DNA from 4 places in the Peribacillus sp. 05N428 genome. Region 2 is predicted to be linked to each of the others. Evidence: riboswitches for the same ligand, from Rfam matches in the RefSeq annotation. Region 2 holds a riboswitch; each other region holds the start of a gene.
The links. Region 2 has a riboswitch for thiamine pyrophosphate ahead of tenA (thiaminase II). Riboswitches for the same ligand answer to the same signal wherever they lie in the genome.
Positions count from the first base shown of each region.

Region 1: it holds a riboswitch for thiamine pyrophosphate, as region 2 does, so the genes downstream of both, AC1DIV_RS04030 (ABC transporter substrate-binding protein) here and tenA (thiaminase II) in region 2, are expected to answer to the same signal.
Region 3: it holds a riboswitch for thiamine pyrophosphate, as region 2 does, so the genes downstream of both, tenA (thiaminase II) here and tenA (thiaminase II) in region 2, are expected to answer to the same signal.
Region 4: it holds a riboswitch for thiamine pyrophosphate, as region 2 does, so the genes downstream of both, thiC (phosphomethylpyrimidine synthase ThiC) here and tenA (thiaminase II) in region 2, are expected to answer to the same signal.

Region 1 covers NZ_JBFTMS010000003.1:149,324-154,599, forward strand. Annotated here, with positions in the region: gene AC1DIV_RS04015 (amidohydrolase) at 1-41, shown strand, start outside; gene rarD (EamA family transporter RarD) at 122-1,051, shown strand; gene AC1DIV_RS04025 (protein-glutamine gamma-glutamyltransferase) at 1,146-1,973, opposite strand; TPP riboswitch at 2,287-2,396, shown strand; gene AC1DIV_RS04030 (ABC transporter substrate-binding protein) at 2,530-3,525, shown strand; gene AC1DIV_RS04035 (thiamine-binding protein) at 3,537-3,821, shown strand; gene AC1DIV_RS04040 (ABC transporter permease) at 3,818-4,600, shown strand; gene AC1DIV_RS04045 (ABC transporter ATP-binding protein) at 4,584-5,276, shown strand, end outside.
Region 2 covers NZ_JBFTMS010000001.1:214,981-220,256, reverse strand. Annotated here, with positions in the region: gene tenI (thiazole tautomerase TenI) at 1-38, opposite strand, end outside; gene AC1DIV_RS00970 (energy-coupling factor transporter transmembrane component T family protein) at 78-854, opposite strand; gene AC1DIV_RS00965 (ABC transporter ATP-binding protein) at 855-2,318, opposite strand; gene AC1DIV_RS00960 (ECF transporter S component) at 2,337-2,915, opposite strand; gene tenA (thiaminase II) at 2,931-3,614, opposite strand; TPP riboswitch at 3,750-3,881, opposite strand; gene AC1DIV_RS00950 (SDR family NAD(P)-dependent oxidoreductase) at 4,010-4,756, opposite strand; gene AC1DIV_RS00945 (AMP-binding protein) at 4,813-5,276, opposite strand, start outside.
Region 3 covers NZ_JBFTMS010000023.1:11,169-16,444, forward strand. Annotated here, with positions in the region: gene thiM (hydroxyethylthiazole kinase) at 1-631, opposite strand, end outside; gene thiD (bifunctional hydroxymethylpyrimidine kinase/phosphomethylpyrimidine kinase) at 628-1,434, opposite strand; gene thiW (energy coupling factor transporter S component ThiW) at 1,403-1,924, opposite strand; gene tenA (thiaminase II) at 1,940-2,629, opposite strand; TPP riboswitch at 2,721-2,825, opposite strand; SAM riboswitch class I at 2,983-3,087, shown strand; gene AC1DIV_RS19220 (Fur-regulated basic protein FbpA) at 3,263-3,451, shown strand; gene AC1DIV_RS19225 (aspartyl-phosphate phosphatase Spo0E family protein) at 3,701-3,898, shown strand; gene AC1DIV_RS19230 (GNAT family N-acetyltransferase) at 3,968-4,474, opposite strand; gene AC1DIV_RS19235 (DUF459 domain-containing protein) at 4,663-5,276, shown strand, end outside.
Region 4 covers NZ_JBFTMS010000008.1:163,232-168,507, forward strand. Annotated here, with positions in the region: gene AC1DIV_RS10750 (hypothetical protein) at 89-232, shown strand; partial or broken gene AC1DIV_RS10755 (DUF3231 family protein) at 332-841, shown strand; gene AC1DIV_RS10760 (hypothetical protein) at 932-1,102, opposite strand; gene thiC (phosphomethylpyrimidine synthase ThiC) at 1,125-2,906, opposite strand; TPP riboswitch at 3,042-3,156, opposite strand; gene AC1DIV_RS10770 (HAD family hydrolase) at 3,273-4,061, opposite strand; gene AC1DIV_RS10775 (histidine phosphatase family protein) at 4,213-4,758, opposite strand; gene AC1DIV_RS10780 (hypothetical protein) at 4,981-5,276, opposite strand, start outside.

The DNA.
Region 1 (5,276 bases), on a different contig from region 2:
TGACGGTCATCGATGACAAAATCATGTATGATAAAAATTAACAGTTGCAAAAAAAGAAATGGAAATACAAAATTGTTAGATGGAATTAGATAAAGGAATGTAAATGGAAAGAAGGCTTGTTATGAAAGTGGATCAACAAAAAGAAGGGGCGATTTATGCAGCCCTTTCTTACATGATGTGGGGAGTTGTGCCGGTTTACTGGAAGTTCCTTCAGGGAGTCGGTGCAATAGAAATTTTAGCTCAGAGGGTATTATGGTCTTTCGTGTTCATGCTGGTTTTATTGATGTTCATGAAAAAATGGCAGGCGTTTCTAGATTATGTCAAAAACATAATGGGAAATCCGAAACTCTTTACGGCATTGCTAACGGCGTCCCTGCTTGTTACAGCTAATTGGGGAGTGTTCATATGGGCCGTTAACTCAGGACGGATCCTCGACACGAGCCTTGGATATTATATCAATCCGCTCGTCAGTGTACTATTGGGAGTGATAGTCTTAAAAGAAAAATTGAGCGGGGCCCAAATCATTTCATTCCTGCTTGCAGGAATCGGAGTCTTGATCCTTGGCATTCATTTCGGCACGATCCCGTGGATCTCTCTTGTTTTGGCCATGACCTTTGGATTATACGGTCTGGCAAAAAAAATGATCAAGGCCGAATCGGCAATCGGGCTGACGCTTGAAACGATGATGGTAACGCCTCTGGCCCTAGGTTACCTGATTTACTTGATGAACAGGTCGGAAATGCAATTCTTTACAGACGGAAGCACAAGCTTGCTGTTGGTGGGCGGCGGGATTGCCACGGCATTGCCTCTTTTATATTTTGCAAAAGGGGCGGAGAAGATCCCGTTATCGATGCTTGGCATTTTTCAGTATATCGCTCCGACCTTATCTTTATTGATCGGGGTATTCGTCTATCATGAAAGTTTCACCAAAGCACATCTTTTAGCCTTTTTGTTCATATGGTCAGCTTTGGCTGTTTATACACTATCCATAACGAAATGGGGGCAGGCAAGTGCCCGCAGGTTCAAAGGCAAAGGGAATATTGGTGCGTGAAAAGAAAAAAATGCTTGGGGAGATTTCTGCCCAAGCATTTTTTTTATGTCGTTACTCAATAAAACGGTTTTATGGCATAGGCGAAATGCCAGGGTCATGAAAGGTATATCTTCGAACCTATTTCAGAAACAATACAATTGGAAAGGCAGGCAGGACTGTTATCGGGATTGGCACGGGGGGAATTCAGTTGGAATTGTCTATAGAAGGAACTATCCAGGAAAATGATATGCGTTGTCAGGAATGCTGATATGGTGGCGTACGGCTTTCTATTGCTATTTAATTCATCGATGATTCCCTGTGCAGTGGTAATCCCGATCCCGTGGCCATAAAAGAGGTTATTCCCTAATAATATGGCATTTTCACCTTGCCATTCAGGGGTTGCCAAGTCGTGATCAGGGTTTTTGAAGTAAACGCAATCACCTGGTAAATAGTCCCTTCCCTGGTGAACGCTGAGAGCCATATTCCTTGGAGGGCGCCAGTCATATAAAAATAGGTCTGAAAAAAGATAGTCGAAATTCCTGGGGCCGATTAAATCCAAAATCGCCTTTAAAAAAGTGACGACTATTGCTGTCCCGCATTCGAAGGCATAAAGCCCCCCATTCATGAAAATGTCAACGAGCGCATCATGAGGGAGAATCCCTGGCTGAAGGGTAAAGGTGCCATCCTTTGAAAGGTGCCAATAACGCTGATTGGATTGAGACTCCTCAAGTGTGGAAAATTCCGGCCCGCTTTTATCCAACGCAATAGCTGCCTCTATGACCCGGTTCCTCAGCTGTATCTCGAAATTAAAATCCCCAAAGTTCCGGTATTCAAAAACGTTAGAATCTTCCTCCAAGCATTGAAGAGTTTCAAGCGATTTGGCAGAGGCTGTACCTGGTTGGATTTGACTGACATCTAACCATTTGTGATTAATCTTTATCATGACATATCCACCTTTTGCTTATGAAATTAAGGGTTTAATAAAACCAGTAAACAAAAATGTCTACACGTAATGCTCATTATATGAATGCTTGCAAAGAAATGACTATTTGGAACGTGTCCGCCACCGTTGCAGCCAGGAATGATTGGAACAGAAAGAGGCAGAATTATTTTGCTTTCAATGATTTTCGTTCCAAAAGATGTTTTGCAAGACATCCTGAAGTGCAAGGAATACCTTTCCAATTAGAGAGTAGAAGCAAATTAGTATTCCTTTTTCCCTATGAATTGATATAATGAGAGAGAAAAGTTCATATGTGCGAGAAATGTAGGGGGGCCAGTACTGCTGGCTGAGATTGCATCCATTAGATGCTGACTCTTTGAACCTGATCTGGGTGATGCCAGCGGAGGGAACATATTATGACTGATTTTCTGTTTTGTATGTTAACGTCCGAATTCATCTTCGGGCGTTTTTTGCTTTTTTATCCAGTATTTGAATAGCCCTGGAGCCCCATCATGGTTCCGGCATATGAATCTTATAAGATGTGTAGGAGGATAATGACTTGAATAAATTCTTACCACTGTTAACTTCGTTCTTCCTTTTAGCTGGATGCGGAGCAGGCGGAACTAATGAAAAAGAAGAAGCATCTAAAAATGAAGAATTAAAAAAGGTATCGGTCGTGCTCGATTGGACACCGAATACAAACCATACAGGATTGTATGTAGCCAAGGAAAAAGGTTATTTTAAAGAACAAGGTCTTGATGTGGAGATTATCATGCCAGGTGAAGCGGGAGCTGATAAGCTTGTCGCTTCAGGGAAATCTGAATTTGGCGTGAGCTACCAGGAGGGCATAACGCAGGCCCGCGTGCAGGGCGTGCCGATTGTTTCGGTAGCTGCCGTCATCCAGCATAATACCTCGGGGTTCGCTTCCCCTGAGGCAAAGGACATTACGACTCCCAAGGATTTTGAAGGGAAGACTTATGGTGGCTGGGGATCTCCGGTTGAAAAGGCCATTATTGATTCACTCATGAAAAAGGATAATGCGGATGTAAATGAAGTGGACATAGTCAATACAGGAGACACGGATTTTTTCACTTCGGTTAAAAGGGATATAGATTTTGCCTGGATTTATTATGGTTGGACAGGCATTGAGGCTGAGTTGCGAAATGAAAAGCTTAATATGGTGTACTTAACCGAATACTCTGATAAGCTTGATTACTATACGCCTGTTTTGACTACAAATGAAAAGATGATAAAAGAAGATCCCGAGACTGTTAAAGCATTCGTTCATGCAGCTTCGAAAGGGTACCAGTTTGCGATTAAGAATCCTGATGATGCAGCGGAAGTGTTAATTGAGTCTGCACCGGATCTTGATCCAGAACTAGTGAAGAAAAGCCAGGAGTGGCTTGCAGCCAAGTATCAGGATGATGCTCCGCGATGGGGTGAACAAAAGCTTGAAATTTGGAAGAATTACAGTGAGTGGATGACTGAAAATAAGCTTCTTGAAGGTGATTTCGATCCTGAAAAGGCATTTACCAATGAATTTTTACCAAATTAGGAGGAAATACAATGGCCAATTCATTAATTAGTATACAAATTATTCCTAAAGGGGAAAATGTCATCCCTATGGTCGATGAAGCAATCAAGATCATTGAAGAATCAGGTGTCAAGTATGAGGTTCACCCGCTTGAAACGACAATGGAGGGGGAGCTTTCCGAACTTTTTGCCGTGATAGAAAAAATGAATGTAAGAATGATTGAAATAGGATCGCCGAATGTCATTTCCCAAGTGAAAATATTATATCAGCCAAGCGGGATTACGATGGATACGTTAACGGAGAAATATCGGGCATGATCGGAAGGGGAATTTGGAAGAAGGGGGCTCCCTTCTTTCTTTTATTATTGTTGCTGATTGTATGGGAGTCAGTGACAGTCTTATTGAAAGTTGAAGAATGGCTGCTTCCCGCTCCATCGGCCATTTTCATTGAAGGAATTGAGTCGTCCCGCAATCTTTACGGACACCTTATATCCACAACCGAGCTTGCGTTGTCGGGATTTTTTATTGGAAGCTGCATCGGCTTATTGATCGCGGCCATCCTACACCTATTTCCAGGTGTGAAGGACGCGGTTTATCCTCTGCTCATACTATCACAAAATATACCCATCATTGTTTTGGCGCCGCTTTTGGTGATCTGGTTTGGCTTTGGCATGCTGCCTAAGTTAATCGTGATTTCACTTGTATGTTTTTTTCCGGTTGCGGTCGCATCATTGGACGGTTTTCGCCAGACACCATACGAGCTTAAGCATTATTTCAAGATGATGGGAGCGGGGAAAAACCAGTTATTTTGGAAGCTGGAACTTCCTCACTCGATCCCGTTCATTTTCTCCGGCCTGAAAATTTCGGCTACCTATAGTGTAATGGGTGCTGTTATTTCGGAATGGCTTGGGGCAAAATCGGGGATTGGTGTTTATATGACTCTCGCTTCTTCAGCGTTCAGGACAGATCGGGTGTTTGTAGCCATTTTCATCATTATGGGAATGAGCCTGATCTTTTTTGGAATCATCACTTTCCTGGAGAAATACTTGGTTTCTTGGAAGAGAAAGGAGGGCGAAAAGGATGAAGCTGGAAATTAAAGACGTCTCCTATTCTTTCGATGGTAAGCAGAATATATTGGAGAATATGAATTTCCATGTGAATGATGGGGAATTTGTCACGATCCTTGGGCCATCGGGAAGCGGTAAAAGTACATTGTTCCACTTGATCGGCGGGATTTTGAAGCCTGATCATGGCATCATTTCATTGGATGGTAAAAAGATAAATGGCTTAAAGGGACATATCAGCTATATGCCTCAGCAGCCTTCCCTTTTACCTTGGAGAACGGTATTGGAAAATGTTTTGCTTGGAAGTGAACTTGCTGGGACCAGAGATAAAGAAAAGGCAAAAACCCTTTTGATGAAAGCTGGTTTAGAAGAATACGATAAAGCATATCCGCATGAATTATCTGGAGGCATGAAGCAAAGGGCCGCATTCATTCGGAGTATCTTAAGTCCACAGGACTTGATGTGCCTGGACGAACCCTTTTCTGCCTTGGATGAACTGACAAGATTGCAAATGCAACAATGGCTGTTGTCGGTTTGGGAAGAAAATCGGAGGTCGGTGCTTTTTGTCACTCACAGCATAGATGAAGCGGTTTTCCTATCAGATAGAATTTATGTGTTATCAGCAAAACCGGCTGCTGTTATCAAAGAAGTGAAAGTTCCATTTTCAAGGCCAAGAAGAGAAGAACAGCTTCTTAGTGATGAATTTATT
Region 2 (5,276 bases):
TTCCCAGTGGAAATAATATGCAATTCATGTGCATTCATACTAGAACCCCCAACTAGTAAAGTTACAATCTCATAAAATCAAATGGATACTAACGGGAATTGAATCGATAGATAAAAGCCGGCCAACAGCAGGATGATAAAATACAGAATGAAACCATGGTCCTTTATTGAAAACCCGAATTCATAATAGTATGTTCGATCCCGACTGTCTGTAAATCGCTTTGCCTCCATCGCAACCGCGATTCGGTGTGCACGTCTGATGCTTCCGGATAACAACGGGATGGAGTAGGCTTTCATTTTAAAATATACCGATTTTATTCCTTTTCCCCTTTCGAAACCGCGTACCTTCATCGCGTTCCGTATCGTTTGGAACTCCTCCATCATGATGGGAATCAGCCTTAATGCCGCCATGAAACTATAGGCATATTTCGGTTTAAGCCTAACTTGCTGCATTAACGAATAAAACAAGTTCACTGGTCTCGTCGTTAAGGAAAAAGTTAAACCAAGGACCGCAAAGAACAAAGCTCGAAAGCCTACGAGTAATCCCCTCATGAAACTTTCTTCCGTAATCGATATGAGTCCCCACTCAAACCAAAGCTTTTCACCTTGCCCGAATAATATCATGGCAGACGAGGTGGATATAAAAATGAAACAAAAGGGAATCGACAAAAGCAGGATGCGTTTTATCGAATGCCCGGTAAAAAACAAAAATAAAAGTAATACGCCAATGGTGATATTCATCATATAATTCAGGTCGTGAATGAATAACGCCACGATGCATAACACAATCAGCACACCAAGTTTAAGGCTTGGATTAATTCCATGGAGCCATGTTTCCGTGTTTGAAACATTCATCTACATGACACTCCTTTTAACTTTGGTCTCAACAAATCCGGCTTGCGCGATGTTTTCATCACTTATTACATTTCCGTCCTTAACCGTCCAGATCCTGGTTGCAAAGTTTTTTGAAATATGATCGTCATGAGTTACCATGATCACTGTTATTCCACGTCTTCGATATTCCTCAAACCATTCCAGTAATGCAAAGGTATTTTTCGAATCTTGACCAAAGGTCGGCTCATCCAGGAGAATGATTTTTTTGTCTATTACGATTGAGGCTGCTACGCTTAAGCGACGCTTTTGCCCCATTGATAATTGAAATGGATGTTTATCCCGATGTGCCTCAAGACGGAAAACTTTAAGCAATGAGCGGACTCTCTCATCTATTTCTTGTTGCGGCCTTTTATCAATACGCAATGAATAAGCAATCTCTTCATATACAGTATTTGCAACGAACTGAAACTCAGGATTTTGAAAGACAAACGTCATATGATCCGTTGGATTTTTCACCATTTTAATGGGGTTCCCCAATAATTCATACGTACCTTTCGTTTTTATGAATTGCATCAATGCATGCAAAAGTGTACTCTTGCCCGCTCCATTTTCTCCCCTGATCACAATCCATTCTCCTGAATGCACCTTCAGCTCTTCAACGTGTATTTTTTCCTCTTTATTCCGAAAACCGCTAAATCCTTGCACATCCAGAAGGGGTAAACCATCTGTAAAATGGTATTCCCTAGTGGGTGCATTACTCTGTATATATTCATCCCAAACACCAGGGAACCAAATTCCATGTTCTCTCATTTCATTTTTATATAGGGAAAGAATGGTGTCTCTTGGACCATCAGCTATGATTTGACCGTCATCGTTTAAAAGCACGATTCGTTCGATGAATTCTAAAACATGGTCAATTTTATGTTCGACGATAATAACCGTTTTGTCTTTTCCGACTTCCTTCAACAAGTCCCAGATTTCTTTCGTTCCTTCTGGATCAAGCATGGCGGTCGGTTCATCTAAAAATATAACTTCTGGTTCAAGGGCCAATACTGAAGCAATTGCCAGACGCTGTTTCATCCCGCCTGATAATGTGTCAATACTTGTATGGTCCAGGTTCAATCCTACTTTACGGAAATGATTTTGAATCTTCTCTTTCATTTCTTCTTTAGGGACGGAAAGATTCTCTAGGACAAAGGCAATTTCCTCATCGGCAAATGGCATGCAAAACTGGCTATCAGGGTCTTGAAAAACATACCCCCATGAAGAAGGGCATTTCAATTTCTCCGCTTTCATCGGGACTTCGATGGAATTCGGAATCAATCCGCTTAACACTTGCAACAGAGTGGATTTACCACATCCAGATGGTCCCAACAATAACACTTTTTCTCCCTGATCAAATGATAGTGATAGGTCCTTGAATATCAAAGATTCATCACCGGGAAATTTCATTCTTAACTTTTCAACAGAAACGATTGGTTCCATGGCCCTCAACCTCTTCTTTTAATCAAGTTCTGCATAATCTTTATTGGAAACCGGACGCACAAGATTAGTTACCCCTGTTGCTTCCAGGACTTTAACTAGATAATAAGCGGTCACACCTGCAAAGAATATGGAACCCACAAACCTCGCTATCATGAATAACGATAGATTCCAAGTAGAAAGCGCACCTATTTCCCCGTATGCAAAATCCATGATAACTGATGCCAGGCAGGAAGCCATCGCAGCTAAAACGGCCACCGGCATATTGAATTTTTTATATTTGAACCCCATGAACACCAGTTCCGCGAACAAACCTTGGACCACCCCATATAACAGTACAGTCAGCCCCCATGGGGAACCTAGAAAGAATTCCCCTGAAGCTGCAGCTATCTCCGCCAAAAGTGCCACACCCGGTTTCCGTAAAATGAAAAAGGCGACAGGGCCAGCTATAAACCACATTCCATAAATAAGTTGATCCAGATGTAATCCTAATGGTTTAACGGAATAATAAATCGAACCCCAAAGGATATAAACGATTCCAAATGCTACCGCAATCACGATCGTGACTAATATATCCGTTAATTTCAATCCTTTTTTCATTGTTTCATTCTCCTTTTATACTTCTAATGTTTCCTTATGAACGGGCCATGTCTCTAAACGATAAGCCATTTCCCAAAATGAGTATTCATATTGGCTGCTGAGAATAAAATGCTCTTTCATTCTCGCCTTATCTTCTTCAGTTACTTTTTCAGCAATCTCATCCAGCCTCGCAATTTGTTCTTCCACCAAAGTGCGGAACCACTCTCCTCCGTAAGCCGCTATCCATTCTTGATAAATCGGCTCTTCGGGCATGCACCCTTGCAGCTTTTCACCTATCTCATAATACAGCCAGTAGCACGGCAAGATAGCTGCAATAACATCTCCTAAATGTCCCGAATAAGCCGCACGATACATATGGGAAGTATAAGCATAGGCAGTCGGGGCAGGCTTGAAATCTTCCCGTTCTTCTTTTGTGATGCCTAATCTCTCGGAAAAATTCTCATGAAGCTTCAACTCCGCTTCATATGTTCCTTGTGCATGGCCGGCAAGCCTGCTTGTTGTATGTAAATCTGTAGCTTTGACTGCCCCTAAGGCTTGAACTCTAGCAAAATGAGATAAATAATAGGCATCTTGCATGACATAAAAACGGAAACACTCCAATGGCAATGTGCCATCTCCTATTCCTGCTACAAACGGATGATTAAAACTAGCTTCCCAAATGTGATCAACTTCCTTACGGATTTCCTCTGAAAACTTCATGTCCATTACCTCCAAATTGTATTTTTTCATTGAACGATACAGAAAAAAACACTTATCACCCCTTTTTTTGCAAACAAAAAACCACTTTCTTAAACGTAAAGAAAGTGGTTGTACAAGAAATAATACAGAAATGTATAGTTCCAGACCCCACTTCCCTACGCTGGTATAAACCAGATCAGGTTCTAAGGGTCTTAAAGTCATACTTTAATCTCAGCTTTTGTGGGTAAAAAATCAACTTTTACCTATAAAGCACCCCTAGTGGTACAAATTGTATATTAAAATTCATTTGCCTTTATATTAACACGATAAATCCAATTGTCAAACGTATTAGAAAAGTTTTCTTGATTTAGGGTTACTAAACTTTCAATCTTCCATACCCACATAACCACGATCTATTAAACCATTGTTAATCCACCATTTACGGAAAGAGTTTGCCCCGTAATATACCCTGCCTCTTCCGAAACGAAATAGGAAACAGCACTGGCAATGTCCTCTGGTTGTGCTAGCCGGCGGAATGGAATCGCTTTTTCCAAGGCGCTAGCTATACCTTCATTATATGAGCCTATTTCTTGAAATAGGGGCGTATCAGCAGGACCTGGCGCTATACAATTGATGTTGAGTTTATGACGTGCCATTTCTCTTGCTATCGTTTTTGTAAAGGCAATAACCCCTCCTTTAGCAGCCGAATAAACTGCTTCTCCACTTGATCCGACTCTAGCTGCATCGGATGCAATATTTACTACCTTACCGTATCCATTTTCAATCATGAGAGGTAAAATTTCCTTGCATGTATGGATCTGCCCAAGTAAATTAATATCGATAATCCTTTTCCATGTGCTGGGATCACTTTTTAAAAATGGTTCCACCTTATCCCAGCCTGCATTATTAACCAATATATCTATTCTATGATAATAGTTCACTGATTCTTCGACGGCTTTTTTTACACTTTCTAATTTCGTTACATCACAATGGACCGCTCTGGCTTCAAAACCCGACTTTTCGATTAAAGAAACCGTTTCCTCTGCATTTTTAAGATTAATATCAGCCACGATGACGTTAATATTGCGAGAAGCCAATTTTTTTGAAATTTCTCTGCCAATTCCGCTTCCAGCACCTGTGATAAATGCCATTCTTTTTGTCATCATATTCCCCTCCACTTTCACTATTTCGTCAATATGGATTTATTTAAGCTGCTTGCTTATATATTGTCAGTTATCCTTTCATTAATCATTTCCCGGAGCCGGAATTTCTGAATTTTCCCGCTTGCCGTACGAGGAAAGTCATCCATTATTTCAATAAATTCAGGCCAATATTGTTTTGCCAATCCCTTTTCCAGGAGAAATTCCTGCATGGAATCCAGCGTGATCGGGCTCTTCCCCGTTTTCATACTGATACATGCACATGCTTTTTCCTGAAGACGGGAATCTGGAACCGCAATAACCTGAGCACTAGAAATATCCGGGTGTTCATACAGTACATTTTCTACATAAGCGACTGGAATATTTTCACCGCCACGTATGATTATGTCTTTGTTTCTTCCAGAAATCCGGATATACCCGTCTTCATCAATGAATGCTCGATCACCGGTAATGAACCATCCGTCACTATACTCAGCTAACGTATCATTGATTCGTTTAAAATAGCCGACAAAAAGAGCCGGAC
Region 3 (5,276 bases), on a different contig from region 2:
CATCGGTGACTCCGGAAAAAGTTCCGATAAGAGCAGTGGACATGCATCCGGTACCTGTAACATTAGTTAAAAGGAGGTTCCCGTTATCGATGATGGACGTATGTTTTCCATCGCTGACCGCATCCTTAGCTCCGCTGACCACGATGATGCTATTCAATTCATTTGCCGCTTGTGCAGCCAGCTCGGCATTGCTAATCGCAAGTTCCCCCGAATCCACTCCGCGTGTAACGGTATCCCCACCCATCATTGACAGGATTTCACTCGCATTTCCGCGAATGATTTGGAAAGTAACCTTACTTAGGAGCTCTTTGACTTGCTCTGTACGATAGGAGGTGGCACCAACTCCCACCGGGTCCAAAATGACCGGGATGTCCAGGGCATTTGCCGTTTTACCGGCAATCTCCATTGCTTCCAAGGCTTTATCATCGATCGTACCGAAATTCAGGACCAATGCATTTGCTAATTTGACCATATCCGCCACTTCTCTTGGGCTCGATGTCATTACTGGTGAACCTCCGATGGCAAGGGTGGCATTTGCACAGTCATTGACCGTAACAAAGTTTGTGATTTGGTGAACGAGTGGTTTCCTTTCTCTTACCTTCATAAATAAATCGGCTGAAGAAATCTTCATAACAAGTCACTCCGTTCTTTTTTTGAATATGAATGAAAATGATGGACAGGTCCATGACCTTTACCGATTGAAAAGCTATTGCTTATCGCTTCGGAAATATAGGTCTTGGCTTGTTCGATCGAGACTTGCAATGGCAGTCCATTTGCCAGGTTAGATGTAATGGCGGATGATAGGGTGCAGCCCGTACCATGAGTGTTTTTGGTATGAATGCGCTCTCCCTTGATCCAGTGGAAGTCAGTACCATCATAAAAAAGATCATTTGGATTTCCTGCTGCATGGCCGCCTTTAAGTAAAACGGCTTTGGGACCCATTTCTTGTATCGAAATGCATGCCCTGTAGAAATCTTGTTTCGTCCGAATCGGGAAGCCAGTAAGTACTTCCGCTTCTGGTACATTGGGTGTTACAAGAGTTGCAAGCGGAAGCAATTCCGTTTTTAAGGCAGAGACGGCCTTTTCGTCGAGCAAATGGTGGCCGCTTTTGGAAATCATGACAGGGTCAAGGATAACGATGGCAGGCATGAAGGTTTTAAGGGACGCAGCGACCGTTTCCACGATTTCTTTAGATCCAAGCATGCCTATTTTTACTGCATCGACAGGAATATCTTCAAAGATAGCTGCAATTTGATCCGATATGATAGCTGTTTCAATGGGCTGTACAGAACGGACTTCCATTGTGTTTTGGGCGGTTACGGCTGTGATGGCAGACATTCCAAATACACCATGTGCAGAAAATGTTTTTAAATCCGCTTGTATTCCAGCACCGCCCCCTGAATCAGAGCCTGCGATCGTTAATGCTGTTTTCATAAAAAAACCCCTTCATATAATTATTTTTTAGCAGTATTTTAAGTAATATGAAAGCTAAAATCGCCCCTGCGAATGAACTGAACATAAAAGCCGGTAAAAAACCAAAAAGAGCAGCTTTTTCTCCCAATAGGAGGGTTGCAAGCGGATAACAGGCCAGGGAACCGAGAATGCCGGTCCCGATCACTTCCCCTAAACAGGCGAATTTTAAGCTTTGTGTTTTTCGATAAAGGATGGCGGCCAAAAGTGCACCAATCATGCTGCCGGGAAAGGCGAAAATTGAACCGGTACCAGACATGTTTCTAATGATGGAAACTAAAAAAGCTTGTGTCACAGCATATGTAGGCCCCAATAGAACCGCCGTCAGGACATTTGCCAGATGTTGAATAGGAAAGATTTTTGCAAATCCTGCAGGGATGAAAATAAATGAACTGGTCAGCGTCGTTAAAGCCGTGATCATGGCTGTCAATGTCAGTTTCTTGATAGGATTCATCCTCATGTCAACCACCTACAGAGGCCAATCCTGCTCATTTTGAACCATGTCCCAGAATAAATATTCATATCGGGAAGTAACCAAAAAGTGCTTTTCTAATCTAAGAAGTTCCTTTTCAGGCATGCCTTCCGTCAATTCTTCCAACAAAGTGATCAGCCACTTGTGTGCTTCCCCGAATTCAGGAGATGAATAGGACCTTATCCAATCTGCGTAGCGATTGTTTTCCAGTGCTGCTCCATTTTGTTCTTTTAATAGCAAACCGATTTCATAATAATCCCAAGCGCAGGGCAGGAGACAGGCGATCAAGTCTGCCAAAGTCCCATGCTGAGCTGCATTTAGCATGTAACCTGTATAGGCTAGAGTGGTTGGAGTAGGTTCTGTACTTTCCAATTCCTTGGAGCTGATCCCGAATTCGGAAGCATAATGCCGATGAATATCCATTTCCACTTGAAGGGTTTCATTTAAAATGCTCGCAAATTTTGCCATGGTTTCGATGTTATGGGCTTTGATGACACCTAAAGCAAAGAGCTTGGAATAATCCATGAGATAGACATAGTCCTGCTTCAGGTAATAGGCAAATTTCTTTTCAGGAAGTGTACCGTTTCCAATTGCCTGGACAAAGGGATGTGAATGGTTCCTTTTCCAAATCTCTTTTGCCCGTGCATGCAGTCTATCACTGAATGTTTCTAATTTTGTATTCTCCATTGTTCATCCTCCTATAGAATGGCTCCTTTTGTTGAATAAAAAACCCCGTTCCTGAATACGGAACGGGGTAGATGGATATAGTCTGTAAAATGGACGATATCATCCACTTCCCTCCGCCGGTATGAGCCGGTTCAGGTTCAAAGGGTCCGGAACTAATTCCATCTCAGTCTTAAAAAAGACTCCCCTAGTGGTGTGAATTGTATGTAATTACTGACATCATATCAGAAAGACAAGAAAATGCAACCCGTATTTGAAAGAGGAATCACTTTATGTCCAGGAAAAAAGGGAGAACCAGGTAATTGACTTTTGAAGATTATTAGGTTAGAATCATTTCTACATCATTATATATCGAATTCTTATCCAGAGAGGTGGAGGGACTTGGCCCTAAGAAACCTCGGCAGCGGACCCGTTTAGGGAACTGTGCTAAATCCAACAAGCATATGCTTGGAAGATAAGAAGAGCCGTACGGACACTGTCAGCCTCTTCTTAAATTAGAAGGGGCTTTTATTTTTGGGAAATAACGTTTAGTGACATACTAGAAAAGGTATATATAATTTGGTGAAATCAAACAAGTTGATAAAGTTTAGCTAACTAGAAGCAGGCACTAGGACGACTGGGAAAGGAGCCATTTACATGGCAGAATTATTTAAGAGGATTGAACAGAGGAAGGCAAAACTCATTGAAGAGCTATTGGCCAATGGAGTATACAAAACCTCTGATGAAAGGCACCTTTATGATGCCCCATTAAAAGTACTTGAAGATGAATATAAGATTGTTATAAATAGACCTAATAACGAGTCACCTTCTGAATGGATGACATAGTAAACGGAATACAATATTTGGATTTTTGGATAAGGGATATGATGTAAGCATTCGCAGTCTACACTAGTGGATGCTTTTTTTGCGTTTATTAGAAAACGACACAAATTATACATAATTAAATAACAAAATAGGTGTTTTGTCACATTTGACCTATAAAATAACACATTTAATTTCTGAAAAATAGTTGATTTTAACTAGTGGTTTCATTATGATGAAAGTGTAAAAATATTGAATAAATGGGAGGTGACTATGATGCCTTGCCGTAAGGTAACTATAGAAAAAGTAGAAGAGAAGAGACAGGAAATGATAAAGTTGGGAGCGATTTACGGCTTAACAAGTCTGCTGACTGTACAAGCCAGTCAAGAATTGGATACGCTATTGAATACGTTAGCAAGTAAAAGAGATTCTGAATATTTTTCCCTTCAAGAAGCATATAGGTATTTTTAAATTAGCAATTCGACCTGTATTAATCTGAAAAAGCTACTGCTCAAGGCAATAGCTCTAAAGAATTATATATTAAATATCGACACGTTTACCTAGAATGATCAAATCCCGCTCAATGCCATCCATCTCGGCAACTTGAGGTAAATGTGCCCATTCTTCAAACCCGAATTTGGAAAAAAGCTTAAGGCTTGGTGTATTATGGGCGAAAATGAAACCCAATAAAGTCTTAACGCCTAATTTTGGACTCAATTCAATTGCCTTTCGAATCGAAATTTGTCCAATTCCTTTTCCCCGGAAATAATCATCAATGTAAATACTGATTTCGGCAGTGGAATTATATGCCGGTCGGCCATAAAAGGATTGAAAGCTCATCCATCCAGCGGTTTTCCCTTCTATAGTAATGATATATAGCGGTCTACTTTCTGAATGATGTTCCTCAAACCATTTAACCCTCGATTGGACGGATACAGGTTCCGTATCTGCCGTGACCATTCTTGAAGCAATTGTCGAATTATATATTTCAACAATTCTGGGTAGATCAGATAGTTCTGCCTCTCTAAACTCTATGTGTTCTTCCATGATTTAAACTCCTAACTATCATTTATTCAATCTCCAGAATGAAGGGTAATCCCGTTTCCATTGAAAGTTTTATATTATCATACACTCTTTATTCTTTATCTGACAATTCTTTTTTATGTTAGTACTGCAGATTTTTTGGGTATGAAAAAGATTAAATACTTCTAGTAAAAAGACAAGAGGAGAACCAAATGAAAAAATTGGCAGGTATATTGATTATCGTACTGGTTATATGTTTTGCTGCATATGAATTTCAGGCCTCGGAGTCGGAAGATGTGCAAAGGGTCATGGCTTTTGGAGATTCATTAACCTATGGAAAAGGGGATAAGGACGGGGAAGGATATATAGATGGCCTTGAGGATGAATTGAATAATCCGCAATCGGAGCAAAAAGTGAGTTTTTGGAATTACGGTATTAAAGGCCAGGAAACGGATGGGGTGATGAAACAGCTAGATGATTACCGCATTAAAACGAAACTTGATGAAGCCGATACTTTCATTGTTTTTATTGGAACGAATGACTTGATCAATAGTAATGGCGGGAACTTGGAGAAAATAAGTGACCGAAAAATCAATGAGGGTAAACGGGAATATATCAACCATCTGAAAAAAATTACATCAACACTGATAGAGGCAAACGATAAAGCGGATATTCTGGTAGTAGGACTATATAACCCAATTAAAGACAATCAAAAACTTGAAAAGCACATTCGCGATTATAACGAGTCAATAAAGGGATTAGCCGATAAAGGTGAACGGATGTTATTCATTCCTACAAATGATCTTTTTGAAGATGAAAAGAAAAC
Region 4 (5,276 bases), on a different contig from region 2:
ACCAATAAGCTGCTGAACCATTTTTTCTGTATAAAAAAACCGTGGCGCTTTAAACTATAAACACTTTATATACATGGGAGGATTTCTAATGACACATCAATGCTTCTATTGTAGTGATGTCACGGAAGAAAAAAAAATCCATGTCGTAACATTTCAAGTTACTGACACGGATAGAAATGAAATGCTCTGTGATGAATGTTATCAAGAATGGCTGCAAGGAATAAAAGGGTAAGCATTAAAAGCCCTCTAACCTTTCCCAAACATCAACGATGCATGCTTGGATGAATTCAGGGTAACTTAAATGCGTTAATGAATTTCAAGGAGGATGGTTATGGGAATTTTAAGCGGAAATCCGAAAGATGAGCCTATGCATTACGGAGAGGTATTTGGAACATGGGCATTTCTAACCACTACAAAAGGGTTGATTGCCTGTCATCAAACCATGCTTAATCATACTGGCGACAAGGACCTGCATAAATTGCTTGTTGAAGTGATCAATCAAGAAAAACAGGAACATGACCAACTTGAATCATTATTAAAATAAAATAACGTAGGACTGCCTCCCTCACCACCTGAAAGGCCTAAAGCTAATTTGGAGGATATTCCCGTCGGGGCACGTCTTCAAGATCCTGAAATCTCCGCTTCAGTATCAATCGATATTAATGCAGGATTAGTTGCTTGCAGCCAAATGATGGGTCAATGCATCCGCGAGGATATTGCACAGATGTTTGCGCAATTCCATACCAACAAAGCTGCATTGGGTGCTGACTTCCTTAGATTGAATAAGGAAAAAGGATGGCTTGTCCCTCCTCCTCTTCATATTAATAAAACAAGTATGTAAATAGTAATGAAAGATCCCCTTAATCATGTTTTGTGATTGAATGTCCAACATGATTAAGGGAGTCATTCCATAAGGACGATTATGGAATCATTACCATTGCAGACTTTCGATCAAGTGGCACTTTGTACATTGTTGACTATAATCATTTTTCACAAATTCATGGTTACAATTCTCCCGAAAAATGTTCAGCTCCCTTTTCAGCTGCTCCAATTGAGTTTCCAACTGTTTCATTTCAACTTTTATCTGGATTACCCGATTCATCGAATTCTCCCTCTCGTCGGAATCATTGATAGATTTCCCCATCCGTTTTCCTAAATTCATTCGCTTTTTCTTTAAGCCCTTCATCGATTACCGACTCAAAACCCAGACCCTTTTCCTTCGCCAAATCACGAATGTCCTGAGAGATTCTCATACTGCAGAATTTCGGTCCGCACATTGAACAGAAATGGGCTGTTTTGGCCCCTTCTGCCGGAAGAGTTTCATCGTGATACTCAACCGCCCTTTCAGGATCAAGGGAAAGATTGAATTGATCTCTCCAACGGAATTCGAATCTAGCCTTCGAAAGGGCATCATCCCGTTTTCTTGCCTGCGGATGGCCTTTTGCAAGATCAGCTGCGTGTGCTGCAATTTTATAAGTAATGACCCCTACCCGAACATCCTCTTTATTCGGCAGTCCCAAATGCTCTTTCGGTGTCACATAGCAAAGCATGGCAGTTCCAAACCATCCAATCATGGCAGCACCAATCGCAGAAGTGATATGGTCGTATCCAGGAGCTATATCCGTCGTCAATGGTCCCAGGGTATAGAATGGTGCTTCTTGACAGACTTCCAGCTGCTTATCCATATTTTCTTTAATCAAATGCATCGGTACGTGGCCGGGTCCCTCCACCATGACTTGAACGTCGTGCTTCCAAGCAATCTTCGTCAATTCCCCAAGTGTTTCCAATTCCGCAAATTGTGCCTCATCGTTTGCATCTGCAATGGATCCCGGACGGAGACCGTCACCTAATGAGAAAGAAACATCATACGTCTTCATGATTTCACAAATCTCTTCAAAGTGTGTATAGAGAAAACTTTCTTGGTGGTGGGCCAAGCACCATTGTGCCATGATGGAGCCTCCCCGGGAAACAATACCCGTAACTCGCTTTGCTGTCATGGGGATGTATCGCAAAAGTACACCAGCGTGTATGGTGAAGTAATCGACACCTTGCTCAGCCTGCTCGATTAATGTATCCCGGAAAACTTCCCAATTTAAATCTTCCGCGACCCCATTCACTTTTTCCAATGCTTGATATATCGGAACCGTCCCAACCGGCACAGGTGAATTCCTGATAATCCATTCCCGCGTCGTGTGAATATTCTTTCCTGTGGAAAGATCCATTATGTTGTCTGCACCCCATCGTGTAGCCCAAGTCATTTTCTCCACTTCAGCTTCGATCGATGAACTGACAGCTGAATTTCCTATATTCGCATTTATCTTCACGTGAAAATTACGTCCGATGATCATGGGCTCACTTTCAGGATGGTTAATATTTGCCGGAATGATTGCCCGCCCGCTAGCTACCTCTTCCCTTACAAACTCAGGGGCTACATTTTCCCTGATCGAAATGAACTCCATTTCTGGAGTAATGATCCCTTTGCGGGCATAATGGAGCTGGGTTACGTTTTTCCCTTTCACCGCACGCAATGGTTTTCTTTTCAATCCCGGAAAAACTTCGGCATTGGATTGTGACTCCACTTTTCTATATCCGTTATCTTCAGGCTTTATTTCACGCCCTTCATACTCTTCAACATCTTCCCGTTCCAGAACCCAGCTGCGTCTAATCGGGGCAAGGCCTTTATGAATATCAATCGGATATTCTGAATCCGTATAGAAGCCGCTTGTATCATATACACGTAAAGGCGGATTCTCCTCTTCGCCGAATGCCCCTGTTGTCGGACTTAGCTCAATTTCACGCATAGGTACTTTAATATCGGGTCTAGATCCCTCAACATACACTTTTTTACTCCCGGCAAAACTGGACATAATTGAAACGTTCATGTCATTTACTGAATTACTCTTCATGATTTCATTTCTCCTTTTTAAGTTCATTTAAAAAGGACAAAATCCAATCCATTTCGCACGAAAAAGCCAGGTCTCATATTTAAGACCCGGCTAACGTTAGTATGACTACAGAAATGACCGATTGAAATGTCATCGTTTAGTAGATTCTAACTTCCCCACGCTGGTATGAACCAGATCAGGTCCTGAGGGTTAAGAAGCTTAAGCGCTTCTCTCTCAGCCCAACTTTTATTGGACACCCCTAGTCTGAATAATTTAATTGATTACAGGGTAACTATATCTCACCCTTTTCATTCTGTAAATAATTTGAAAGACCTAATATTTTCTCTGCAATCATTTAAAATTTGTTATTTGGAGGAGGACCGCCAATTAATTCCCCAGGCTCTCAAGGATAGGGAAAAGCTCCTCTAAATGCTTGATTTCATAGGTTGGAAGCACTTCATTCCGTTCCTTATCATGGCGATTTATCCAAACCGACTTTATGCCTACCCGTGATGCTCCAAGGATATCGGTCATTAAATTATCGCCGACCATCAATACTTCATCCTTATCAAGCTCCATGATTTCCAAAGCGTGCTCAAAAATGGAGGCATCCGGTTTACCTCGTCCAAATGCGCCTGAAATCACGATTTGGTCGAAATAAGGAACCAGTTCAGGCGTTATTTCAAGTTTGGTATTTTGCAGTTCAGGAGATCCGTTCGTTAGCAATAGCAATTTGTACTTCCCTTTTAATTCATCCAGAACACGGAATGTTTCTTCATAGATAAATGGCTTTTTGCGTCTTTCGGCCGGGAAACGTTCTGCCAGTTCAAGCCCAAATTCCGGGTCATCGATCCCTAATGCCTTCAAGCCCCTCGTCCACGCTTCTTTCCGATAAGCCGGTGCAATCCCGGCCATCTTCCGGAATTCATCATGATCATCCTGAAAATTCCCCCATAGTCCCTCAAATGGGTTGATTCCGATCATTTGAGTGAATGCATATGTATCGTAAGAAGAATAAAGATCACGCGCTTCCTTCCGCACCGCTTCTTCAAACTCGTCGACATTCAGACCATATTTCTCCTTGGCAACTTCGCATGTGGCCACAAAAGCTTCTTTTACACTTTTCTGATCCCATAGTAATGTATCATCTAAATCAAAAAAAACTGCCTTCAGCAAAATGTCCACCCCTCTTTCCCCAATATTGAATTCGTAAAAATTACACTATTACAATAATAAACCACAACCAATAAAAAAAGAATAACTATTCGGAAAATGCCTGCCTCTTTCTTCGCAAAATGGCTTACCTTTTCCGGTGGGAACCATATATTCATTTCCCTTTTCCGCTTTCAAATATATACAATTTTCCATTACTGGCAATCTTGAACTTTGGACCGGTGAACCCCCGTCGGATCAGCTCTTTCCTCATATATACCATGAGGGCGGCATGACTCACGATCAGAACATTCCTTTCCCCCTTTGCAAAGACTTCATCCAATACTTTATTGATTCTTTGCTCTGCAATCTTAATTTCCGCCCTTGTCTGCTTGTTGATCACCGAGCAGCAGCGAATCCAGATGGCCCAAAGGATGAACGGCAGCTTAATCCTTCCTCTCAAAGGGGGCGAAGGTATTTCCCGCAGCTCCTCCATCCGATGAACCGTGCCTGGATAGATGTGTTCCGCTGTCTTGACGGCTCTCGACATATCACTGCAATAACATTCCTGCCATTCCTCCACGCCAAATAAAGTCGTTCCATAAATAATATCCGCTGCATCATAGTCCACAAACCATTGCTTCATATCATCCGCCGTCACAGATTTCCCAGTAGGAAATTCATGTGCCACCTTAAAATGCCGTACCAAACCAATTTTCATATATTCTCCTTTTTATCTTTTAAAATATTCGTTTCTATTTCTTATAAAAGCCCTTAACAATATATTAACCTATGTAAAGCAATATAATAAATGCAAGTTGAAACCATTAAAACCTGGTCAAAGGTTCTCACAGATTGTGTCACTGCAAGCATTTAATTATCATAAGGAAAAATATCATGGCCATATGTAAAAAAGAGAAAGCATATCGCCTTCTCCTTTCGTTTAATCTATGAATTGGAGTTCTGTTATCGTACATCTTTTCCTGAATTTATATTTCCCGCTCAAATCACTGAATTGATAATCATTTAGGGATTTCCCCAGTTGTTCCTTTAGTTTATCCGCCGTGATGGATTCCTCAACTGTCTCTTTCCAATTTTCATTTCCCATTATCTCTTCGAACGGAATGGTAGTCAGGATTTCATCATATATCTGGATGCTTTGATCGATGCCAAAGCTGCCATAGATACTGCCATTTTCATCGGCAAAGATATGCTCCGATTCCAATTCTTCCACCAATA